One region of the Brevibacillus sp. HD3.3A genome, then DNA from elsewhere that is predicted to be linked to it. Evidence: riboswitches for the same ligand, from Rfam matches in the RefSeq annotation. Region 1 holds a riboswitch; the other holds the start of a gene.
The links. A riboswitch is a leader RNA that binds a small molecule or an ion and turns the genes downstream of it on or off. The one in region 1 is predicted to bind FMN.

Region 1 (7,313 bases):
GGCCTGTCGGTCGAGCAAATGACTTCCTACGTCGCGATTGCCTGGATGTCGCGCGCCTTTTACTTCAACAACATCGATACGGAAATTGCCCAGGACGTACGGGAGGGTAAGGTCGCGATCGAGATGATCCGCCCTTACAATTACTTGTCGGTCAAGACAGCGCAAGCATTTGGGGAAGGGATATTCCGCTTCCTGTTTTTCGCAGGGCCAGGAATTTTTCTCATCAGCCTGATTATCCCGTTTCATTTTCCCGCGACAGCGACTGGCTGGGGATTGTATTTGATCAGTCTCATGTTTGCTTTTTTGATCAACACGCAAATCAACCTGCTGACGGGGCTGTTCACCTTTTTCCTGTTCCGCAACGACGGGATGATGCGGGCGAAGCGTGTCGTCGTTGATTTGATGTCGGGCCTGGTGCTGCCGATCAGCTTTTTCCCGGGCTGGGCGCAAACGGTTATGGGCTTTTTGCCATTCCAGGCCGTCAACTACTATCCGAGCCTGATTTTCACAGGGGCGATTACTCCGGGGCGTTCCTGGGAGTTGATCGGCTTCCAGGCGATCTGGATGGTTGTTATTCTGGTTCCGATTCTGATTTTGTGGCGCATGGCCCGAAATCGGCTGGTCGTGCAAGGGGGGTAGCATATGCAAAACGTCAAACACATTTTCGGTATTTTCGCCGACTACCTGGGCCAGTATTTCAAGACGAGACTTGCCTATCGGGCTGACTTTCTCGGGGATTTTGTGTCCAACTTGATTTCCGAGCTGATCAATCTGGTGTTCATCATCGTCGTCTTCACGCATGTGCCGTTGATGAAGGAATGGACGCGGGACGAAATCATTTTCATTTACGGTTTCTTTTTGGTGCCGTATGCCTTATTCTCGATGTTTTTCGGGTTTTGGGACTTCAACGAACGCTATATTATCCGGGGCGAAATGGACCGCATCTTGACCAGGCCGATCCACAATCTGGCACAGGTCTGTCTGGAGTCGATCGCACCGGACCGGATTTTCGGCGTCATCACAGGGCTGATCATCATGGGCTATGCTGCTTTTCAGCTCGATTTGACGTTTTACTGGTACGACCTGTTCATCTTCATCGGGCTTGTGATCAGCGGCGCCCTGATTTACGGCGGGGTGTACACGGCGATTGCCGCTGTCAGCTTTTTCTCCGATTCCCGGACAGGAATTGCCCCGATGATTTACAACATCCAGCAGTACGGGCGTTACCCCGTGGATGTGTACAACAAGGCGATTCGCTTCGTGCTGACTTACGTGTTGCCGTTTGCTTTTGTCGGGATTTACCCGGCGGCTTACTTTTTGCGAAAAGAAGTGTGGTATACGTACGCAGCACTTACTCCGGTAGTCGCGGTCATCTTCTTTGGCATCGGCTTGCTCGTCTGGAACTGGGGCGTCACCAAGTATCGGGGAGCGGGGTCGTAGTGGCAGAAGCTACTTTTGGTGCGATTTGGTAGGCAGGAGCAGGTAATATTAGAGGTAACGAGCTTGAAAGAAAAAAAGACCGTCCGGCGGCTACCGGAACGGTCTGGTCTGTACAAACGAGGCTTCCCTCAAAGGGGACGGCTCAAAATTTGGTGAAGAATAGACCGCCGAGGAGCAGTCAACTCAAGGGCGGTCTATTTCTTTTTGGTCCAGGTAACTACCTATAGCACGTGGCGACTTTAGGCTGAGAAGCCCCATTTTTTTAAAAATATATCCAACTAAATCAATTGGAAAATAAAGATAAAATGTCGATTTAACAGTTTCGTCTATTGTCAAATCGAAAAAGCGCAGTATAATATGCTGTATACAACTACACAATTCCTTCAGGGCAGGGTGAAATTCCCGACCGGCGGTGATGGTGCAATCAGCACGTCAAGCCCGCGAGCCTCCCGAGCTGTTGACAGCGACGGAGTGCAGGATCTGGTGAGATTCCAGAGCCGACAGTACAGTCTGGATGGGAGAAGGATGACGACAGTACGTTTACCACACACGTGCTTGTTTGCCTGTGCTGGCAGGACAGATGCGATGAGGCATGCATGATGAGCCGCCTCGTTGTTTCTTGAACCTGTATTTATTGCACATGCTTTGTCATACGCCTGTAAGCTGCCCTGAGAATTATTCTCAGGGTATTTTTATGTTTGCAAAAGCGTAGACATTTTGGCACGTGTGGGCAAGACCGCTGTTGCCATTCCTCAGAAGGAGAAAAAACGAGGAGATGGTACACATGAAAGAAACAGCCCTGCACACATCGCGCAGAGCAACCCAGCGGATCGTGACGATTCCGATGCTGGCAGCCGTTGCTTTTATCTTGCAGTATTTGGAGGTTCCCGTTCCGCTGATGCCGAGCTTTTTGAAGCTTGATTTCAGTACGTTGCCAGCGCTGATCGGCGGACTCATGTACGGCCCTGTAGCCGGCATCATCATCGAAGTTTTGAAAAATACATTGCACATGCTCTTTAAAAATACAGACGGATTGTTGATCGGAGAGCTTGCCAACGTCGTGGCGGGCGCCAGCTTTATTTTGCCAGCCGTCCTTCTGCAACGCAGCGGTCAAGGGAAAAAAGGCTTTTTATCGGGCCTCGCGCTTGGGACGTTGCTGATGACGATTGTCATGGCTGTTGCCAATGCGTACGTCCTGCTCCCGGCATACGCCGCTCTTTATCAGATGCCGATGGCAGAGCTGTTGGCCATGTTCAACGCAACCAGCGTCTGGTCCCTGGTCATGGTCGGTATCGTTCCGTTCAACCTGTTCAAAGGGGTCGTGCTCGCGCTGGTCGCGTATCCGGTCTACGCCAAGCTTGGTGCGCGCATTGCCCTCAGAACCACAAATTGACAACGGCTGCGCGACTTGCTAAGATATTCCCTAACAAAAAGCAGTTTAGCGAAAAGGCTATGAAAGGACCCGCAGCTATATCCTGGTTCCAGAGAGTCGGCCCTAGTCTGGAAGGCTGATACGAGGCGTACCTGCACCCCATCCTGAAGCCGCCAGCGACGAGCTGGTCCGGTTGCCCGCCGTTATCGGGTTGTTGAGTGGACTTATGGCTTGTGCCATGGTCAATCAGGGTGGTACCGCGGAAGTGAATCCTCCGTCCCTTTTTTGGGATGGGGGATTTTTTGCATTTTCATGTAAGAAAAAAGGAGCGTAGAAGGATGAAAGAGGACAAAGCGTTCGTAAAAGAAATGACACCGCAGTCGGAAGATTTCTCGCGCTGGTACATCGATGCGATCAAAAAAGCGGATTTGATGGATTACACGCCAGTGCGCGGCTGCATCGTCTTCAAACCGGATGGCTTCGAGCTGTGGGAGCGCATCCAGGAGGCGATGGACAAAAGATTCAAAGAGACGGGACACCGCAACGCCTACTTCCCAATGCTGATTCCCGAGTCCTTTTTCCAAAAAGAAAAAGAGCACATCGAGGGCTTCAACCCAGAGCTGCCTTGGGTGACGGAAGCGGGAGGAGAGCAGCTGGAGGAAAAGCTTGCCCTGCGCCCGACTTCGGAGACGATCATCGGACATATGTACGCGCAGTGGATTCAGAGCTACCGCGACTTGCCGATTCTGATTAACCAGTGGGCAAACGTGTTCCGCTGGGAAAAGCGCACCATGCCATTCTTGCGTACTTCAGAATTTTTGTGGCAGGAAGGCCATACCGCCCATGCGAACGAGGAAGAAGCGCGCCAGGAGACCATGCAAATGCTGGAGATTTATCGCGAGGTTGTGGAGCAGGAGCTGGCGATTCCGGTATGGAAAGGGCAAAAAACGCCAAGCGAGCGCTTTGCAGGAGCAGTCGACACGTACTCCATCGAGGCGATGATGAAGGATGGCAAAGCGGTGCAGGCCGGAACCTCCCACTACTTGGGCGACAAGTTTGCGCGCGGCTTTGAGATCAAGTTCCTGGATCGCGACAATCAGTTCAAATACGTGCATACGACTTCATGGGGCAGCTCTACCCGCTTGATTGGCTCGATGATCATGGTGCACGGCGACGACCGCGGCTTGGCTTTGCCGCCGCGGATGGCACCGACTCAGGTCATCATGATCCCAGTCGGACCGATGAAGCTGCGCGATCAGGTCATGGTTGCATTCGATCCGCTGTTCGACGAGATCAAAGCGGCAGGCGTTCGCGTCCGGGCAGACTTGCGCGAGGAAACTCCGGGCTGGAAGTTCAACGAATGGGAGATGCGCGGTGTGCCGCTGCGCCTGGAGCTTGGGCCGCGCGACGTGGAAAACGGCCAGGCGATTCTCGCCCGCCGCGATACCGGAGAGAAAATAACCGTGCCACTGGAAGGCATTGCGCAGACGATTGCCCAATTGCTCGAAGACATCCAGCAAAATATGTTCCAAAAAGCGCTGGCCTTCCGGGAAGCCCATTCGCATCTCGAAATCGATACGCTCGCGCAGCTGTCCGCGCACATCGAAAAATGTGAGAACGAAAACACGCCAAGCGGCTGGGTGCTCGCAGGCTGGTGCGGAGACGACGCGTGTGAGTCCAAGGTCAAGGAAGAGACGAAGTTCACGTCCCGCAACATTCCGTTTGAACCGCCTGCGCAAAAATCGGTCTGCATTTGCTGCGGCAAAGAGGCGAAGCATACGGTTTGGTTTGGCCGTTCGTACTAAGGTTTCATTTAATAAACAAAACAAACAAGGGAGTGCTCCCCGTACGTAACGGAGCACTCCTTTTTGCATCCACAGGAGTCAGCGTGTGCGGGCAGGTTGTAAAGTATTTCCATTAACGTAATTTATCATTCGAGTAAAAAGTATATACATAAAAGTGAATATTTTGTATTTTTATTGATGGTTATAGAAACGACTCCACGAAGTATGTAATGTACATGGACCCATGGGATGGTCAACATTTTACTATGACTTATGACTCTTTCTTGGATAGCTCAAGACAAGAATGGATTGGCTCATTGTATGGTTTTGAGTCAGAATAATTTAAGGAGGGCAGTTGTATGAAGAGATATGTTTGGACATTGTTCGGTGCAGTTATAGTTGCTGGAATATCATTGGCTACTTGGGCTGGTGCATCCAATCAAGGGAACAAGGAAGCACTAAATGCATACAAGAAAATGGAACAAGCCCGGAATCAAGAGAACAAATTTTTGAACGAATCGAGCAATAATTTTACGCTGTCAGACTTCTCAATTCCAGGAGCTTTATTGTCAGAAGCGGATAAAATCAGCAAATACAAAGGTTCAAACGTTCATGAGTTATTGACTGCGCATGATGAGAAGCTTTCGTTTATTATGGAAGGTGATGAAGTAAAAGGTATCGCTATAGCAACAGATACGGAGCCAATCATGGCAGGTGGTGAAAAAACCGGCCCTGAATTGTTTGACCTTCATGAAAAAATAAAAAACGATCTTGGTGACAATGTCAACATTATGTACTTTAGTTATGCAGGCGGATTTGTTTTTGTTGCTACTGATAACAAAGGGGAGGAAAGCTTGTGGCTCGATCAACGCGCTGCTCAGTTTCTGGAGCTTTCTCCTCACGTTCAACTCGATTCCGAAGAAGTTTTGCAACGAATCCGAAACAATATAAATCAATAAAATGACAAGGGGGCGTCTCTTCGTCGAGCAATCGACTTTTGAGGCAGCCCCTTCGTATTATGCGGTCAAAATCCGTATATGAAAAAATCTCAGCCATGCAAGACTGTCTATTAACGAAGTAATAGCAGGTTAGGCAACCCGAATCAATCAGCGGCCAAGCACCCAGTCAACAAACGCCTGCGCGTCAGAAAAGCGATAGTCCGGCTCAGGATCGAAGCTCCCGGCCTTCTGGGTGACAAGCAGCCAGTCAACGCCGACCGTAGTCAGCCCTGCGGCGCGTCCCGCGATGATGTCTGCGTCGCTGTCGCCCACAAAAATCGCATTCTCGGCTGTAGCTCCCAGCTGTTTCAGCGCTGTGAAAATGCCTTCCGGCTTCGGCTTCGGCTCGGTCACCTCATCGCCTGTGATCACGACAGAAAAATACTTTTCCAATCCCCACTCGCGCAGCGATATATCTGCACTTCTGCGCCCTTTTCCCGTCACGACTCCCATCTGAATGCCCGCAGAATGCAACTGTTCAAGCATCTTTGCAAGCTGCGGAGGATTTTGCACCTGAGCGTGCTCAAGCGTGTACACATGGAAAAAATGATCGAGAGCGGCTTCGTGTTCATGGGCGGGCAGCTTGTTTTGCAAAATGCCAGTTTCGGTTGGACCAAACATCGCTACGATTTGCGCATCGGAGTAGTGCTCTTGCAAAAAGCGCTGAAAAGTAGAGCGAAAGGCCGTGAAAATGAGTGGGAGCGTATCGGCGACTGTACCGTCAAAATCAAACAAAATCGTGCGCATGGCTGCCCCTCCTTTGGAATAAAAAAAGAAAAACCATCTCTCTTGATGGTTTTCCTGGTGTTGGTCGATTTCCTTTTTACAGCTTTACAGCGGCTTGTTCTGGTCGTCTTGCTCCTCAAACTGCTCTTCCGAATCGTCTGTCGGCTCAGCAGGCGTCAGCGGAAACAAGACATCGAAAAACTTGAACTTGCGGCGGCCTTGCTCGTTTTTGAAGCCTTTGTACTTTTGCAACAGGTCGCTGATGTCGTCCACCAACTGATTGCGTTCTTCCTGGCTCAAATAAAATTCAGTCAGGTTGAAAGCAAAAGTATTCTGGTATTCCTTGCGAACATCCTGATCGCTTGCAACGAAACGATTGAGTGTCCTCATGAGATCCTTTTCTGTGGTGCGAAACGGAGTGAACATGACGTCACTCAATTGCTGTGCATTTTCTTCAATCATAAGCTGAAGCTTAACCTGAATCACCTTGGCGACTGGCTCGTAGTATTTCTCCACGATGGAACCTTTGACGCGGGTATCTACTTGTTCGAGCAAACCAACACGCACAAGTTCCTTCACGTGGTAGTGAAGACGTGCAGCATTTTCGCCTAGTTCCGTAGCGATTTGTTTGGCCGTACGCGGCTCCAAATCCTCGAAGAGTTCTAGAATCTTAACCCGTTCTGCTATGGCAAGGGATTTAAGCGCTTCTGGATCCGTTACTTCAAAAAACTCTTTCATGCCAATTCTCACCATCCAACTGACTAGGCCATTTTTTTATTTTTCTTAATTAATTCTATCGTTTTCTGCTAGAAAGCGCAACGTATATGCGGATGAAGTACCTGTAAGCTTGTGGTAAAATGAAACCAGTGATTTTTACGGGGGGATGAGCATGATCGAAACCGGACAAGCCGCGCCTTTATTTACTTTGCAGGCAAACAATGAACAGACGATTTCGCTTTCGCAATACCGCGGAAAAAATGTCGTGCTTTATTT
Region 2 (7,313 bases), 2.2 Mb from region 1:
GCGGGTGAACAGGGACGAGGCTTTGCGGTCGTGGCCGACGAGGTGCGCAAGCTGGCGGAGCAGACGAAGAAGTCTGTCTTCGGCGTGCGGGAGCTGATTGAGAAAACGAACCAGCAAACAACAGTGCTGTCTTCGGTCGTTCTGGAAATTCAAGGGCTTGTTCAGTCGAGCAGCAAAATGACCGATGAGACGAACGCGTTTTTCGAAGGAATTATCGGCGCTGTAGCAGACAGCAAGGAGCAAAGCACGCACATTCAAAAAGAACTGGAAAACTTCTTCAAAGTCATGGAAGACATGAACCAGGCAGTGGCGCAAGTAGCCAGCTCTGCTGATGAGCTGTCCGAGATTACGGAAAATTTGTAGACGCGAAAAACCAGTACGACCGCTCTTTTGGCGGTGTACTGGTTTTTTTGTAACTTTTCCAATCCTACGTGGGGGATTGGACGGCGCGGTACTGACGGGAGTTTTGCAGCGGGGGCGTATACACATTGAGCGAGAGGACAGGTCCGTCTGTGTTGTTGCGAATGGCGTGAATCTCGCCGGGAGCGACGTAATAGCAATCTCCTGCGCTGACATGGGTCGTTTGTGCCCGAAAAACTTCGTCTTCGCGGTCAGCCGGGAGGTAGACGACATTGGTGAGCGTGCCGGATATGACCCACTCCCAGCCAAACGAGTCGCCATGGTTGTGCGGGATGGACTCCTGCCTGGCAGGAAGATGGATGAGAACGACCTCTACGTGAGGCGTGAGATACAAAATCTTGCGGCCATATGGAAGCTGTTCCGGTTGGGGAACGAGTGACGCGATATCGTCTGGGCAGAGCGCGAGTGAAGCGACAGCCTGCCTCAATTCGGTAGGACTGGGGCAAACAAGGGAGCCAAAGGCACGTTCCAATCGTTCCAGATTCATGACAAACCTCCAGGGCAAAAAAGATCTTCCCCCTTACCATATGAAAGACAGAAGCAGTCTGACGTAGGAGAAGCGCCATTTTTTTGCGAAGGTTTTCCCGTTTTTCATGACAAGATAGGAGCGTCTCGTTATGATGGGAGTACGGCATGAGTTGCCGCACATAGACGGTTAAGGAACGGCCCCCGTCGAAAGTGACAGAACAAAAACGAGTCATGATTTTACACACTTACACACGAGGAGGCATGCGCATGTCAACTGCCATAATCAGTGTACGCACCCCGTAGATGGGGGCGTCAGTCTGAACCGCCTGTGATCACCAGGAGGTTTGGTACACATGAACATGAAAAAGTATTTGTACGTCAATGCGCTGTCCTCGCTCGGATCGCGAATGGACTTGATCGCGTGCAGCGCCTTGATTTTTACGTTTGAACATAGCGCGTTTTGGCTGATGGCTTTTTTTGTCGCCAGACAGGTGGGCGGAATGCTGTTCAGCCCGTTTGCTGGCATATTGGCAGACCGGATGGACAGAAGACAGGCGATGATCGCAAGCGACATCGGAGCGGGGCTGGCTTTGCTGGCGATTTTGCTCATTCCGCATCCATACGTTGTCGTCGCGGCGGCTTTTCTCAAAGGGATGCTGTACACGCTGTTTGCGATCAGCTTCCAGGCGTCATTGCCGCAGATGTTTGGACCGGAAAAATTGGCTTGGGTGAACAGTCTCAAGGTGAGGCTGGAATCGTTTGTCGGCATTGTCGGCTTCCTTTTGGGCGGCTTGTTAACCGATCATGTCGGCTATGCACTCGTCATTGGAGCAGACGCTGCGAGCTTTTTGTTTTCGGCAGCAATTTTGACGCGGATGCGCTGGGAGAGCAGAGCTACGCCGGACAAGGCGGAAAAAGCCGAAGAGAAAGAAACGGCAAGCGGCGGGATGCGCGCAGCTTTTGTGTATTTGCAAGGAGCGCCTGTGCTGCTCGCGGTCAGTCTGCTGGCTGCGCCGCTGGCGATCAGTACGGCCGCGCACAACTACGGCTTGCCGTTTTTAGCCGATGGGCTAAGCCGTGGCGATGCTACCCTGCACGGACTGATGTGGTCCGCGATGAGCGCAGGCGGGCTGGTTGGCGCTTACTTCGCCGTCCGTTTTTCCGTTGATTTTTGGCGTGGCTTGCTTGGCGCATACGGGCTGATGGCGCTGCTGGTCGTGGCGGCGTTTGCTGCCGAGTGGACGGCGGCGGTGCTGTTGTTGCTCGGTTGCGCCGGGCTTTTGAGCGGGGCGGCACAGGTGTACGAGGGCACGCTTTTGCAGCTGGCCAAAAATGAAGTGCGCGGCAAGGTGCTCGGGGTGCAGGGCTTTCTCGGCCGCAGCGGCTTTTTTATCGGTTTTCTTGGCGCACCGCTGTTAACGGCGGCGTGCGGCTTGTTCGGATTGGTTGTCTGTGCACAGGTGCTGCTGATTTTTGCGCTCGTCGGACTGGGCGTGTACGTGCAGAAAAGCGGGGGTGTTGCCGACTCTCGTCGCGGGTAGTCTTTTTTCCCTTCTCCTACCATAGGATGTACCAATTGGGAGGTGACGGGATTGGCCATATTTCGACCCCGTCGGCGTTGGAGGAACCCGCTTTCTCGAACGAAAGCGTTTTTGATTGCGCTGGTAATTTTTGTGGTTTTGTCGATTCAGTCACTCGTCTTTTTGCAGCAACGGCTGGAACCGACGCTCTTGATCCTGGCAACCCAAAAAGCAGAGCAATTGGCAAAAGAAGCGATTACGGACGCAGTCACCAAACGAATTTCCCAGCAGGGCGTCGATTTCAACCAGATCGTCAAGATCGAGAAGAACAACGAAGGGCAGATTCAGGCGTACCAGTTTAACTTCAGGGAATACGCGAGAATTGTCGGCGAGACTACTTCACGAGTGCAGAACAAGCTTCAGGAATTTGAGACGGAAAAAGTCGATCGCACCATTCCGCTTGGCTTGGCGACAGGAAATACGTTTTTGGCGCAGATGGGACCGAATTTGCCTGTCACTTTTGTACCGATCGGCTCTGTGAAAACAAAGCTGGAGACAGAGTTGAAGGAGGCGGGCATCAACATGGTGCTCGCAACCGTCTACATTTTCGTGGAGGTCGACTTGCAGATTGTCATCCCGTTTGCCACCGAGGAGCAGACGATCACCACGAAAATCCCGATCACACATTCACTGATTATCGGGGATGTGCCGCAGTATTTGTACAACAATCCGGAGGGCAAGCCGGATGTGCCCCGGGCGCAAATGGAAGGGGCAGACGATGCGCCATAGCGGACTTGGCGAATGGCGGGAAAAACAAAAAAGCGGCAGCAGCGGGCTGTCGCTTTTTTCGTTCCGTGAAAAGGTGTCGGGGAAGTCTACAGCTCACCCCAGGTGACGGTCAGCTCAATCACGCCCTCCTGGCAGCTGAGCGGGCTGTCGATCATGTTCCATGAGGTGTTTTTCTCCTGGTCCTGTCCCTGGATGATGATGTTTTTATCGTCGATCGTCTAGGCGTCGTTCACGAGCTTTTGCGATTGGAAAAAGTCCTGATTCCCGTTTTCGCATCTAGTCGAACGTTCTTAATTTGGTATACTTGACCAAATAATCATTGGCAAAAGGGGGAGAGATCCGACAATGACCAGAGCGTCGATAAAAGGCATCATTTTCGATATGGACAATACGTTGCTGCAATCCAAAATCAACTTTTTGGAAATGAAGCAGGCCATTTTTACCTTGTGGGCTGAGCACGGGCTGTGCGAGCCGACTTTTGACTGGCGCAGCCACACCGCTTCGCAATTGATCGAAATGGGCAGAAATTCGGGTCGGATGACGAGTCAGCTTGAGCAAACGATGTGGGAGGCCGTGACCGCGATTGAAAAAGCAGGGATGCACGAGGCTGTCCTGGAAGACCACGTCAAGGAAGTGCTCGCCCACCTAAAGGAACGGTATCATTTGTTCATTTTGACCAACAATGCCTACGCAGCCGCCGAGGAAGCGCTGAATCATACGGGAATCGCCGATTGTTTCCAGGAGATTGTCGCGCGCGAGCAGATGACGACACTCAAACCGCATCCGTCCGGGATTCACTACATCCGCGCCCAATACCCCAACTGGTCTGCTACGGCGTGGACGATGGTCGGAGATTCCTGGATTGACGGAAAAGCGGCGCACGGCGGGGAAGTGGCGTTTATCGCGTATCAGGGAGAGCGGGCGGACATGGAGCGCAACGAAGTGTCGCCGCGAGCGTACATCACGGACTTGCGCGAGCTGCTGGACATTTTGTAGCCGCGCTCGCGGAGAGCAGGAAAAGGACACTTCCACCTAAAAAAGTGACAGTTGACGAGAAATGTGTGCTATACTGTGCCTAACTGAATACCAGCCTTCAGGGTAGGGTGAAATTCCCGACCGGCGGTAATGACGAACGCACGTCTGAGCCCGCGACTCGCTATTGCTGTATGGATAGCGACTGACTTGGTGCAAATCCAAGGCCGACGGTAAAGTCCGGATGGGAGAAGGTGTCTTACAATAGCTTCGGCGGCTGTTTTTTCAAAAACAGAACTGTCACGAGGCTTGTTTCCCTACGCCCTGAGTATCGTTTGCTCGTGGGCGTTTTTTATTGGAAAACTGCATAGCGCAAAAATCTTCAGGGCAGGGTGAAATTCCCGACCGGCGGTAATGACGTATGTACGTCTAAAGCCCGCGACTCGCTGATCGTTACGGTCAGCGACTGATCTGGTGCAAATCCAGAGCCGACGGTAAAGTCCGGATGGAAGAAGAGCTGACCATGCTTTTTGGCATCCCTTTTGCAAAAAACGGATGCGATGAGGCTTCTTTCCTTATGCCCTGAGCCGCTAGTGGTTTCGAGGGCTTTTTGCATTGGCTGGAATCCGTGCATGAAAGAGGAGGTTTACATGGAGCAGGACATGCGGTTCATGGCACTGGCACTGGATTTGGCGCGCTCGGCAAACGGTCAGACGAGCCCCAATCCGCTCGTCGGTGCAGTCCTGGTAAACAACGGAGAGGTAGTAGGCATGGGAGCGCATTTGCGTGCAGGCGAACCTCATGCAGAAGTGCACGCTCTGCGGATGGCAGGGCAAAAAGCGGCTGGCGCTACGCTGTATGTCACATTGGAGCCGTGCAGTCATCACGGCAAAACGCCTCCGTGCGCCGAGGCGGTGATCGCGGCTGGCATCCGGCGTGCCGTGATCGCCACGCTGGACCCGAATCCGCTCGTCGCGGGAAAAGGCGCGGAGAAGCTGCGGGCAGCAGGCGCGGAAGTGGTTGTCGGCGTGCATGAAGCGGAAGCGAAAAAGCTGAATGAAGTCTTTTTCCACTTCATTACGACGCGGCGTCCGTTTGTGACGATCAAAACAGCGAGCACGCTGGATGGCAAGATCGCTACCGAAAGCGGGCACAGCCGCTGGATAACGGGTGCGCGGGCGCGGGGGGAAGTGCACGAGCTGCGCAGACAGCACGACGCGATCCTGGTCGGAGTAGGCACGGTGCTTGCGGACGATCCGCTTTTGACGGCGAGACTGGACGGGCAAGCGCATGGGCGACAGCCTGTGCGTATCATCTGGGACAGTCAGCTGCGCACGCCGCTCGGGGCCAACGTGATTCAAAATGCGGATGCGCCCACCTGGATTTTTACGACGAAAGCTGCGGCGCAAGCGAAGCAGGAGGCTTTTGCGGAAAAAGGTATCCGGCTGTTCGTGGCAGATGAGCAGATTAGGGTGGACGAGGTGCTGGACACGTTGGGCGAATGGGGAATCACTTCGCTTCTCGTCGAAGGCGGGGCCGCAGTCAACGGAGCGTTTTTGCAGGCGCGGGCGATTCAAAAAGTGATCAGCTACGTGTCGCTGAAAATGATTGGCGGTGGCCAGGCGCCGACACCGTTTGGAGGACAAGGCTTTTCCACGATGGATCAGGCGGTCAAGCTGGCGAATCCGACCGTTGAGCAACTGGATGAGCTGGACTTGCGGATCAGCGGCTATCCACAGTGGGAGTGAGGACAAAAAAGCGAATCGGAGACAGACGGCTTTGTTTCACCGAGGCCGATGGCTGCTTTCCGATGTTATAAACCGTGTAAAAAGAGGAGGAAAGCCGATGTTTACCGGACTGGTAGAAGAGCTGGGCACGGTGGAATCGCTCACGGGCAACGATCAGGCGAGTCAGCTCGTGATCCGGGCGCAGCGGGTGCTCGAAGGTGTGCAACTGGGCGACAGCATCGCAGTCAACGGGATTTGCCTGACGGTTACTTCGTTTACGCAGCGGCATTTTCAGGTCGACGTCATGCCGGAAACGATGAAAAAGACGAGCCTGCGCCATCTGCGAGCGGGCCAGCGAGTCAACCTGGAGCGGGCGATGCGCTTGGGCGACCGTTTTGGCGGGCATATCGTCTCCGGGCACGTGGACGGGACAGGCACGATCGTGTCGCGACAGCCGCACGCCAACGCTGTGCTGTTTACGATCGAAGCGAGCGCGGAGCTGTTGAAATACGTCATCGAGCGCGGCTCGATTTGCGTGGATGGCATCAGTCTTACTGTGGTGGAAGCTGCGGATACGCATTTCAGCGTGTCGATCATCCCGCACACGCTGGCGCAGACCAGCTTGCAGGATCGGCGCGCAGGCGATCAGGTGAATCTGGAGACAGACGTCATCGGCAAGTATGTAGAGCGGCTTTTGGGCGATCGCGGCCAGCAAAGGAGCGGGCAAGCGGCAGGCTCGACGATCAGCATGGCTTTTTTGCAGGAAAATGGATTTGTCTGAACGAGGAGGGAAGTCCCATGTTTCATCAGTTAGAAGAGGCATTGGAAGATTTGCGCCAAGGGAAAGCGATTATCGTAGTGGATGACGAAGATCGGGAAAACGAAGGCGATTTCGTCTGCCTGGCGGAAGCGGCGACACCGGAGATGATCAACTTCATGGCAACGCATGGGCGCGGGCTGGTCTGCGTGCCGATTACGCAACAGCGCGCGGCCAGATTGAAGCTTGCTCCGATGGTCGAAGACAACACAGACAAGCAAGGGACGGCTTTTACCGTCTCGATTGATGAGGCGAGCACGCATACGGGAATCTCAGCCCATGAGCGTTCGCAGACAGTGCTGGCGATGCTGGATGAGCAGAAGACAGCCGAAGATTTCCGCAAGCCGGGGCATATTTTTCCGTTGATAGCAAAAGCGGGCGGCGTGTTGCGCCGGGCTGGTCACACGGAGGCGGCCGTCGATCTCGCGGAGATGGCTGGCAGTGCTGCGGCAGGCGTGATTTGCGAGATTATGAATGAAGACGGCTCGATGGCCCGGTTGCCGCAGTTGGTAGAGATTGCGCGGCGGTTTGAGCTGAAGCTGATCACGATTGCCGATTTGATCGCGTATCGGATGCGCACGGAATCGCATGTGCACAAAG

Region 2: it holds a riboswitch for FMN, as region 1 does, so the genes downstream of both, ribD (bifunctional diaminohydroxyphosphoribosylaminopyrimidine deaminase/5-amino-6-(5-phosphoribosylamino)uracil reductase RibD) here and HP435_RS05300 (ECF transporter S component) in region 1, are expected to answer to the same signal.

What each region holds. Positions count from the first base shown of each region.
Region 1 covers NZ_CP085874.1:1,032,009-1,039,321, forward strand. The annotation lists gene HP435_RS05290 (ABC transporter permease) at 1-639, shown strand, start outside; gene HP435_RS05295 (ABC transporter permease) at 643-1,440, shown strand; FMN riboswitch at 1,816-1,970, shown strand; gene HP435_RS05300 (ECF transporter S component) at 2,225-2,833, shown strand; gene proS (proline--tRNA ligase) at 3,151-4,617, shown strand; gene HP435_RS05310 (hypothetical protein) at 4,956-5,555, shown strand; gene HP435_RS05315 (HAD family hydrolase) at 5,703-6,341, opposite strand; gene HP435_RS05320 (ArsR/SmtB family transcription factor) at 6,426-7,058, opposite strand; gene bcp (thioredoxin-dependent thiol peroxidase) at 7,210-7,313, shown strand, end outside.
Region 2 covers NZ_CP085874.1:5,020,551-5,027,863, reverse strand. The annotation lists gene HP435_RS23470 (globin-coupled sensor protein) at 1-363, shown strand, start outside; gene HP435_RS23465 (cysteine dioxygenase) at 428-907, opposite strand; gene HP435_RS23460 (MFS transporter) at 1,242-2,429, shown strand; gene yunB (sporulation protein YunB) at 2,472-3,197, shown strand; gene HP435_RS23450 (HAD family hydrolase) at 3,543-4,193, shown strand; FMN riboswitch at 4,283-4,429, shown strand; FMN riboswitch at 4,544-4,690, shown strand; gene ribD (bifunctional diaminohydroxyphosphoribosylaminopyrimidine deaminase/5-amino-6-(5-phosphoribosylamino)uracil reductase RibD) at 4,820-5,917, shown strand; gene HP435_RS23440 (riboflavin synthase) at 6,015-6,677, shown strand; gene HP435_RS23435 (bifunctional 3,4-dihydroxy-2-butanone-4-phosphate synthase/GTP cyclohydrolase II) at 6,695-7,313, shown strand, end outside.